4 regions of the Cryobacterium sp. TMS1-20-1 genome follow, and region 4 is predicted to be linked to each of the others. Evidence: predicted binding sites of a transcription regulator. Region 4 holds the regulator's gene; each other region holds the start of a gene.
What was found. The regulator LexA, encoded in region 4, represses DNA repair genes until DNA is damaged. The targets are predictions, from matches to a motif close to TCGAACANNTGTTCGA.

Region 1 (2,200 bases), on a different contig from region 4:
GGGCACGACACCCTCGAAGCCGGAGGTGTAGCTCATTTCACGCCCGTAGCGGTTCTTCCATTTGACCCGCACCTCGAAGTTATCGCCGCGCATGACGGCGTTCTGCACCTCGCTGGTCAGGTCACCCCAGGGGGTGTCGAGCGAGAAATCGAGGTCGCGGGCGAGACCGTCGAGGAGCTTCTCGTAGTACTGGAACAGGCCCTTGCCCTGGGTGGTCCAGGGCAGCACGACACCCTCGGCGATACTCAGGTCCGGGTCGCCGAGCAGCAGGTCTTCGTCGACCGACATGCGGGTGCCCAGGCCGGAGCACTCCGGGCAGGCGCCGAATGGGGCATTGAACGAGAAGGTGCGCGGTTCGATTTCGGTCAGCTGCACCGGGTGGTTGTTCGGGCAGGAGAGCTTCTCGGAGTAGTTTTGCCAGGCCTTGTCGCCTTCCTCGTCGAGAAAGTTGATCTGCACGAGGCCGTCGGTGAGCTTGAGCGCCGTTTCGAGCGAGTCGGTGAGGCGACTGAGCAGTTCGGGGCCGGCGACCAGACGGTCGACAACAACGGAAATGTCGTGCTTCTGCTGCTTCTTGAGAGTGGGCGGTTCGCTCAGCTGAATCTGGGTGCCGTCGACGATCGCACGGGAGTAACCGCCACCGGCGAGCTCTTGGAAGAGGTCGACAAATTCGCCCTTCTTCTGCGAAATGACCGGGCTGACCACCTGGTAGCGGATGCCCGCCTTCAGTTCCATCAGCTGGTCGGCGATCTGCTGCACGGTCTGCGACTGGATGATCTCGCCACAGATCGCGCAGTGCGGCACGCCGATACGGGCCCAGAGCAGGCGCATGTAGTCGTAGATCTCGGTGATCGTGCCGACCGTGGACCGCGGGTTGCGGTTGGTGGACTTCTGGTCGATCGAGACCGCGGGGCTCAAACCCTCGATGAAGTCCACGTCGGGGCGGTCAACCTGCCCGAGGAACTGCCGAGCGTAGGCCGAGAGTGACTCCACGTAGCGGCGCTGGCCCTCGGCGAAGATGGTGTCGAAGGCGAGCGACGACTTTCCCGAACCGGAGAGACCCGTGAAGACCACGAGCGCATCGCGCGGAATCTCCAGATCTACGTTGTGAAGGTTGTGTACGCGGGCTCCGCGCACACTGAGTTTGGGACCTGTTTCTACCTTGGTAATCGACACTCATTGAGTCTATGCAACGCCGCTGACAGTGCCTGACAGCAAGCATCGCCGAGAGCGAACACCGGCACATCCCGATATTGTTTCAGAGTATGTATATACTCGGTGACTAATAGCCGTTTGAATTGCCGGAGGTCGTATGTCTGTTCGCCAGAGTCTGCTCGCCATCCTGAACCAGGGGCCGTGCTACGGCTACCAGTTGCGGGCCGAATTCGACCGGCGCACCGGGTCGACCTGGCCGCTCAACGTTGGCCAGATCTACAACACCCTCGATCGGCTGGAGCGCGACGGTCTGGTGCAGAAGGCCGATATCGACGCCGACGGTCAGAATTACGTCGAGATAACGGATGCCGGACGGGCGGAGGTCGCCGACTGGCTCGGCTCCCCCGTGGTGCGCACAATGGCCACCCGTGACGAGCTCGCCATCAAGCTCGCGATCGCTGTAACGCTGCCCGGCGTCGACATCGCCCAGGTGATTCAGGTACAGCGCACCGCCACCATGCGCACCCTGCAGGAACTGACCCGCACCAAGAACGCGACCGCCGACCCGGAATCATCCGAGCAGCTGGCCTGGCTGCTCGTGATCGACTCGCTCATCTTCGCCGCCGAGGCGGAAGCACGCTGGCTCGACCACTCGGAGCACCGGCTGGCCAGAGCCCGCGCGGCCGGCCTGGCCGCTCCGCTGCCGCTCAACACCGAGGTACCCAAGCGCGGTCGCCCGGCCAAGACTGCAGCGGCCAACGCATGACCGGCTCCGACATTCTCTTGCAGCTCGACGGAATCTCGATGCAGTATGGCCGCGGCGAGACCGCGATCACCGCGCTTGCGGGAGTCGACCTGTCGGTGCGCCGCGGCGAACTCGTGGCCGTGATGGGGGCATCCGGTTCGGGAAAATCGACCCTTCTAGCGGTGGCCGGCGGACTCACCCCACCGACGGCCGGGGAGGTCGTCGTCGAAGGGCACTGGCTGAGCCAGCTCTCGGCCCGCGAACTCGCGACCCTGCGCCGGCGCAGCCTCGGCTTCGTGT
Region 2 (2,200 bases), on a different contig from region 4:
CGACTTCGGCGGCGTCGGTCTCAGCGTCGGTCTCAGCGTCGGGTTCGCCGGCCGCTGCCTGCAGCGGCGAGCGGCGCTTCATTCCCGGGGCCGCACCGGGCAGGTAGGTCACGGGAGCCAAGCCGGCGTCTGCTTGTGGTGCTGCGTCATTCTTGGGTTCGAAGTGAACCATTCCCGTGACCTGCCTTTCGTTGTCGTTCCGTGGTCTCGGTTAGGCGCTCTTGCGCGCTGCCGGTGCCTTGATGGCGACCGGACCACCATCGAGTACCGCCGCCGCATCCGCTTCCGCCTTAGCCTTCGCTTCGGCCTCGGCGACAATCGCCGCTGCGGCCTTCTCGGCGGCCTTGGCCGCGATGCCCTCCGGGCCGATGCCGAGCTTGATCAGAATCTTGCTCTCGATCTCGTTGGCCATCTCGGGGTGCTTGAGCAGGAAGTTGCGCGAGTTCTCTTTACCCTGGCCGAGCTGGTCGCCGTCGTAGGTGTACCAGGCACCGGACTTCTTGACGATGCCCTGGTCGACTCCGAAGTCGATCAGGCTGCCCTCGCGCGAGATTCCGATGCCATAGATGATGTCGAACTCAGCCTGCTTGAAGGGCGGTGCCATCTTGTTCTTGACGACCTTGACCCGGGTGCGGTTACCGATGGCTTCGGTTCCGTCTTTGAGGGTTTCAATGCGGCGAATGTCGAGGCGCACCGACGCGTAGAACTTGAGTGCCTTACCGCCCGACGTGGTCTCGGGGCTACCGAAGAAGACGCCGATCTTTTCGCGCAGCTGGTTAATGAAGATCATGGTGGTGTTGGTCTGGCTCAAACCACCGGTGAGCTTGCGGAGCGCCTGCGACATGAGCCGGGCCTGGAGGCCCACGTGGGAATCACCCATCTCGCCCTCGATCTCAGCACGCGGCACGAGGGCAGCAACCGAGTCGACAACGATGAGGTCGATGGACCCACTTCGCACGAGCATGTCAGCAATTTCGAGGGCTTGCTCGCCCGTGTCGGGCTGCGAGACCAGCAGAGCATCGATGTCGACGCCGAGCTTCTTGGCGTATTCCGGATCGAGGGCGTGCTCCGCGTCGATGAACGCGGCGATGCCACCGTTCTTCTGCGCATTCGCGATGGCGTGCAGGGTGAGCGTGGTCTTACCCGAGGATTCCGGACCGTAGATCTCCACGATGCGGCCACGCGGCAGTCCACCTACGCCGAGCGCGACGTCTAGCGCGATCGACCCAGTCGAAATGGTTTCAACGGGGGCACGCTCGTCGCTGCCGAGGCGCATGACCGAGCCCTTGCCAAACTGACGATCGATTTGCGCGAGGGCGGTTTCGAGGGCCTTCTCGCGGTTCGCTTGTGATGCCATGGTCTTCATCTCCTGGGTTCTGCACGGTCGCTAGCTTTGAACGGAGCTTCGGGACGTGCATGGTGGCGCCTATAGGCTGTCGGCCCGGTCATCGAGAGGACCCCGATGCCCGTTTCGACAAGGCAATCGCCGACTTTCTCTGACAAATTCGACTGTACGCCGCACCTCCGACATTGGCCGGGAGCACGATCGACCAGTGGAGAACCTGTCAGAAAGTCTGCTGTTGAGGAGCCTATCAAAGCCGAACAGGTATTCGAGCATTCCCGGATATTGTGCACGGCGTGTCGAATCAGAGGCCTAAGGTGAAGTCCAGTCTGTTACAGGCGAGGGGCCGGGATGCCGGCGCCGTACCAACGACTGCGAGGCACGTCGACCGCGGCGCACAGTGCCAGCCACACGTCACGGGCCGGGACGCCGGCTGCGAGTGCCTGATCGGCCGTGCGTCCGCCGAGCGGGGTGAGCACGAGGTCACGGGTGAGCACTCGGCCGTAACCGTCGCCGAATTCTTCCTTCAGCGCGGTGCGAAATTCACTCAATCGCACGGCGCTGGCTCCACCCGAATCTGAACACACACACTCCTGAAAGACAACCACCGCCGACACAAGGTGTCGACGGTGGACTTATTGTTTTGAATCGGTGGGGCGACTAGCGCGCGCCGCTGTCTAACGACATCAGCCCGGAATCGAACGTGGTGACGAGGTCGTCGGGTACCGTGTCGGGGAACTGATCCATTCCCTCGATGACGGCGAGACGGTCACCAACTTCACGCATGATGACCGAAATCGGGGTTTCCAGTGCATCGGCCACGGACGCGAGAATCTCCGAGGAGGCTTCTTTCTGTCC
Region 3 (2,200 bases), on a different contig from region 4:
CGACGTCGGCGCGGAGTTGGCTGAGGGTGCGGGGCTCATCGGGGCCCTGCAGACTGATCGCAGCATCGGTGACCCGGGTGTAGACGCCTTGCAGGTCGTCGCCGGCCGCTCGTAACCAGAGGGTGGCCGTGCCGTCCTTGTCGGGGAAGAACTGCACCTTGCGGTCGGCCAGGCACCGGGTGCGGCGAACGGTGATGCTGTCGGGGTGGAACCGCTCCCGCAGCTTGCGGGCTTTGCCATCAAACTGCGCCGGAGTGAGGCGTTTCGCGTGCGGCAGCAACACCGCCTCCAACTCGGCCCGGGCGGGCTCGGAGACGGAATCGAGCTGGTCGAGCAGCCGCTGGGCATGCCGCAGGGAGATCTCTCCGGTGCGGAGCGCGGTCAGGGTCTCGGGCCGGGATTCGACCAGCACCCGGCTCTCCCGCAACAGGCCAGAGGCTGTGCCGGCCGGGATGCGCAGCGCACAGGCCATTTCGGCGACCAGGCCCTGCTGAGCGGCGAAGGTCGCATCCCAGTCATGCTCATGCTGCGGACCGGCCTGCGGACGACCGGTCTCAGCACTGTTAGTGGTGTACTCCCACGCCTCAGTCAAGACCTCAGCCTTACTCGCCTGCGCCCACGCGATCACCTTCTCGAGGTAGAGCACCCGGTCGACGAACTGCGCCTGGTGCCGCTGAAACGGACTCAGCACGTCCACGGAACCACCAGGGGCCAGACCGGGTTGGTCCGGGTCAGCGTCAGCCGGGTCAGCCTCAGCCGGGTCAGTGCAACGCTCGCCAGCGGTGCATCCGTCAGTGGTGCATCCGTCCGGGATGAAATCGACCGGGAGAAAATTGTCCGCGAGGTAATTGGTATACAGGAACTCTTCGCGGAGGTCCTCATCGAAGACGTTCTCGGGCGGCACCGCGGCGAACACCTCGGTCAGGTCCAAGCCGACCGGAATGGTCGGGCAATCAATCAACTCCGGGCGGTCAGCCGCCAGACTCACCGGTGCCGGGCTCACTGGTGTCGGACTCACCGATGCCGGGTTGACCAGTTCCAGGTCGAGGTCTTCATATGGGGCGCAGTCTCCGAGCCCCTCGGCCAGTTGGAGCCGCCAATCAGCCTGACACTGCGCCCAGAACACCTCGAACTCGGCACGCTCTTCGAGTGTGGACGGCGGGTAGCCGTGAGCCGCGAAGAACGGATCGACACGGCCCGGCTGTGGGGTATCGCCGCTCTGGCTCATAGAACAAGTGTACCAAAACCATGCGCCAGAAGCGAGGGTTTCTCAGAAATGTTTGGATGTATGTGCGAATATGCATTCGGTTCGACTCGAACGTTTTCGCGGCCGGCTCGCGCCAGTCCATGGCGGTATCGGCAAGCTCGACCAACGGAAGCGGGCGGGTCTCGCAGGGAACCAGTACCCCGACTTCGTGCAGCTAGCGTCCAGTGCGGGCAGTGGACGGCGAGTGCACCCCTATTCGACCCGTCCGGGGTATTGCCATTAGGTCAGGACCACACGCAGCCTTTCGGGCTCCAACAGTGGCGACACCGTGGCCAATCGCAATGTGACCTAGTCCGACATGACGGATGCCGCTGGTCGACTCAGTTCCGGCAAGGAAGACCTCATCACCAAGCTGACCGAGCTGCAGACGCTCGTGAACAATCTGGTCGGTTCCCGCTTCGTGACGGACTCGGCTTCGGGTGCTTTCCAGACCGCGTATGACTCGTTCACGCAGGGCACGACCCGTCGCGGTCAACGGCCTCGACGGCATGAGTCAGTTCCTCACCGCCGCCGCCGACGCACTCGGCAACGCGGACACCGAGCTCGGCAACGCTATCCGCGGCTAGCGCCCGGTCAAGCGTTCTGTGGCCCCCACCGCGCTCACATTTTGCACCCCCCATTGTGGGGGTGTATCATGTCCCCTTGTGGGTGTCGGGATCGGGCGCCGTGGTTAAGCTTGAACCTTAGACCAGCACAAGGTTGCACGACAGAAACAACGCAGGTCGGGGGGAGCAATGGGCAGGCGACTTCCCTCTGTTCCGCCCGTTTTGTCGGGCTACAGCTACGTGCGCCCGCTCGGCACCGGCGGATTCGCCGACGTCTTTCTGTTCGAACAGAACATGCCGCGCCGCTCCGTGGCCGTCAAAGTGCTGCTGCGGGACATCGTCGACGATGACGTATTGCGCTCATTCAATGCCGAAGCCGATGTCATGG
Region 4 (2,200 bases):
ATGCCGGAGTCGGTTGTGTACGACACGAGATCGATGCCGGTGGCGGCCCCAGAGGCGCCCACCGCTCCCCCATTGACGGCAAATACAAGGGCGCCCAGAACGACCGGCAATGCGGCGAGCGTGGTGAAGACGACTCGCCCACGCCGGGTGAGGCGAAGACGTGTGACGGGCGGGAGAGAAACTGCGGGAGCAAATGCTGTGGTCATGTCAAACCTCCAAGGTAGGCGGGCTGCGAGTCTCGTATTCGGCCCTCGGCCGGGAGGACCGAATACGAAACTATGTTCCGAATATAACTTCGAACAATCGAACATGCAAGCTTTTTCTCGTCTCTGCCCGGAAAATCACGCAACACACTCGAATAAGTGTTTGTTTCAAGGCCGAGAACTGGATAAACTTTCGATAGGTCAATTGCTTGATTGCTACTCAACCAGACACCACCGACATTCCCGCGAGACGTCCTCTAACCCGCGCGGGACCGACGCAAGGAGCGCTTCTCGTGACACAAAGCACCGGCGGTACCCGCGACAAGGGCGGCACTCGGCGCCGCAAGAGTTTGAGCCCGCGCCAGCTCGCCATCCTCGACGTTATTCAGCGTTCGGTCAGCTCGCGCGGCTACCCGCCGAGCATGCGTGAGATCGGTGACGCCGTCGGCCTCGCCTCGCTATCGAGCGTGACTCACCAGCTCAACCAGCTTGAGCTGAGCGGCTATCTGCGTCGTGACCCGAATCGTCCTCGCGCACTCGAGGTACTCATCGAGATTCAACGCGCGCCCGAAGACGTCGGAACCGGCGACCAGGACAGTTTTCACCCGGGCGTGCAGGTCGGCGACGCTGCGATGGTTCCCCTCGTCGGTCGAATCGCTGCCGGCATTCCGATCACGGCAGATCAGCAGATCGACGAGATCTTCCCGCTCCCCCGCCAGCTCGTCGGCCAGGGGGAGCTGTTCATGCTCAAGGTCGTCGGTGAGTCGATGATCGATGCGGCGATCTGCGACGGTGACTGGGTTGTCGTTCGCCAGCAGAAGACCGCGGAGAACGGCGAAATCGTGGCGGCCATGCTCGACAACGAGGCCACCGTGAAGGTACTGCGCAAGCGCGACGGCCATACCTGGCTGCTGCCGCGCAACAGTAACTTCGAGCCCATCGTCGGCGACTACGCCGACATCCTCGGCAAGGTCGTCGCCGTATTGCGCTCGGTCTAGCGAGTCACCTTCAAGCAAAGAAGAGAACAGAAGCACGGCGCGAGGCCCGACCACTAACCGGTGATCGGGCCTGAAGACTGCCGGCTGGCGCCAGGTACGCGAGTGAGCTACCGGGTGAGGCTAGCTCTCAGATCGGCAGCGCGGCGATCGCGCACCACCCGGGTCGCAGCCAGCATGTTGTGCAGGGACTGCACCGTCTCCTCGTAGCCACGCGTCTTGAGCCCGCAGTCCGGGTTCACCCAGACCTGGCGTTCGGGGATGGATTCCAGGGCGGTGTCCAGCAGGGTCGTCAGCTCGTCGACACTGGGTACTCGCGGCGAGTGGATGTCATAGATGCCGGCCCCGATGCCGTGGTTGAACCCGCCGGCCTCAATCTGCTGGACCACCTCCATGCGCGAGCGGGCCGCTTCGATGCTCGTGACGTCGGCGTCGAGGTTGCGGATAGCCTCGATGACGACGCCGAACTCCGAGTAGCAGAGGTGCGTGTGAATTTGAGTCGCTTCCGCGACCCCGGCCGTGGCCAGCCGAAAGGAGCCGACCGACCAGTCCAGGTAGTCGGCGTGGTCCTTCTTCTTTAGCGGCAGCAGCTCCCGCAAGGCCGGCTCGTCGACCTGAACGATCTTGATGCCCGCAGCTTCCAGGTCGCCGATTTCATCGCGCAGGGCAAGGGCGACCTGGCGAGCGGTCTCGCCAAGCGGCTGGTCGTCACGCACGAACGACCAGGCCAGAATGGTCACCGGTCCGGTGAGCATGCCCTTGACCGGCTTGGCTGTCAGGCTCTGCGTGTACACCGACCAGTCCACCGTGATCGGGGCCGGGCGCGAGACGTCGCCCCACAGAATGGATGGCCGGGTGCAGCGGCTGCCGTAGGACTGCACCCAGCCGTTCTCGGTCACGGTGAACCCGTCGAGGTTCTCAGCAAAATACTGCACCATGTCGTTGCGCTCGGGTTCCCCGTGCACGAGCACGTCGAGTCCGATCTCTTCCTGCAGGGCGACG

Region 1: uvrA (excinuclease ABC subunit UvrA) is a predicted target of LexA. The motif match lies at 1,282-1,297, and genes of this name have one in related genera.
Region 2: recA (recombinase RecA) is a predicted target of LexA. The motif match lies at 1,599-1,614, and genes of this name have one in related genera.
Region 3: E3O45_RS07410 (HNH endonuclease signature motif containing protein) is a predicted target of LexA. The motif match lies at 1,293-1,308, and genes of this name have one in related genera.

Annotation. Positions count from the first base shown of each region.
Region 1 is NZ_SOGF01000023.1:78,870-81,069, forward strand. It holds gene uvrA (excinuclease ABC subunit UvrA) at 1-1,176, opposite strand, end outside; gene E3O45_RS04725 (PadR family transcriptional regulator) at 1,313-1,921, shown strand; gene E3O45_RS04730 (ABC transporter ATP-binding protein) at 1,918-2,200, shown strand, end outside.
Region 2 is NZ_SOGF01000063.1:95,506-97,705, reverse strand. It holds gene E3O45_RS16150 (regulatory protein RecX) at 1-172, opposite strand, end outside; gene recA (recombinase RecA) at 212-1,357, opposite strand; gene E3O45_RS16140 (DUF3046 domain-containing protein) at 1,675-1,899, opposite strand; gene E3O45_RS16135 (helix-turn-helix domain-containing protein) at 2,003-2,200, opposite strand, start outside.
Region 3 is NZ_SOGF01000033.1:22,488-24,687, reverse strand. It holds gene E3O45_RS07410 (HNH endonuclease signature motif containing protein) at 1-1,228, opposite strand, end outside; gene E3O45_RS18210 (hypothetical protein) at 1,705-1,833, shown strand; gene E3O45_RS07400 (serine/threonine-protein kinase) at 2,002-2,200, shown strand, end outside.
Region 4 is NZ_SOGF01000025.1:32,313-34,512, forward strand. It holds gene E3O45_RS05600 (LysM peptidoglycan-binding domain-containing protein) at 1-206, opposite strand, end outside; gene lexA (transcriptional repressor LexA) at 497-1,201, shown strand; gene metE (5-methyltetrahydropteroyltriglutamate--homocysteine S-methyltransferase) at 1,309-2,200, opposite strand, start outside.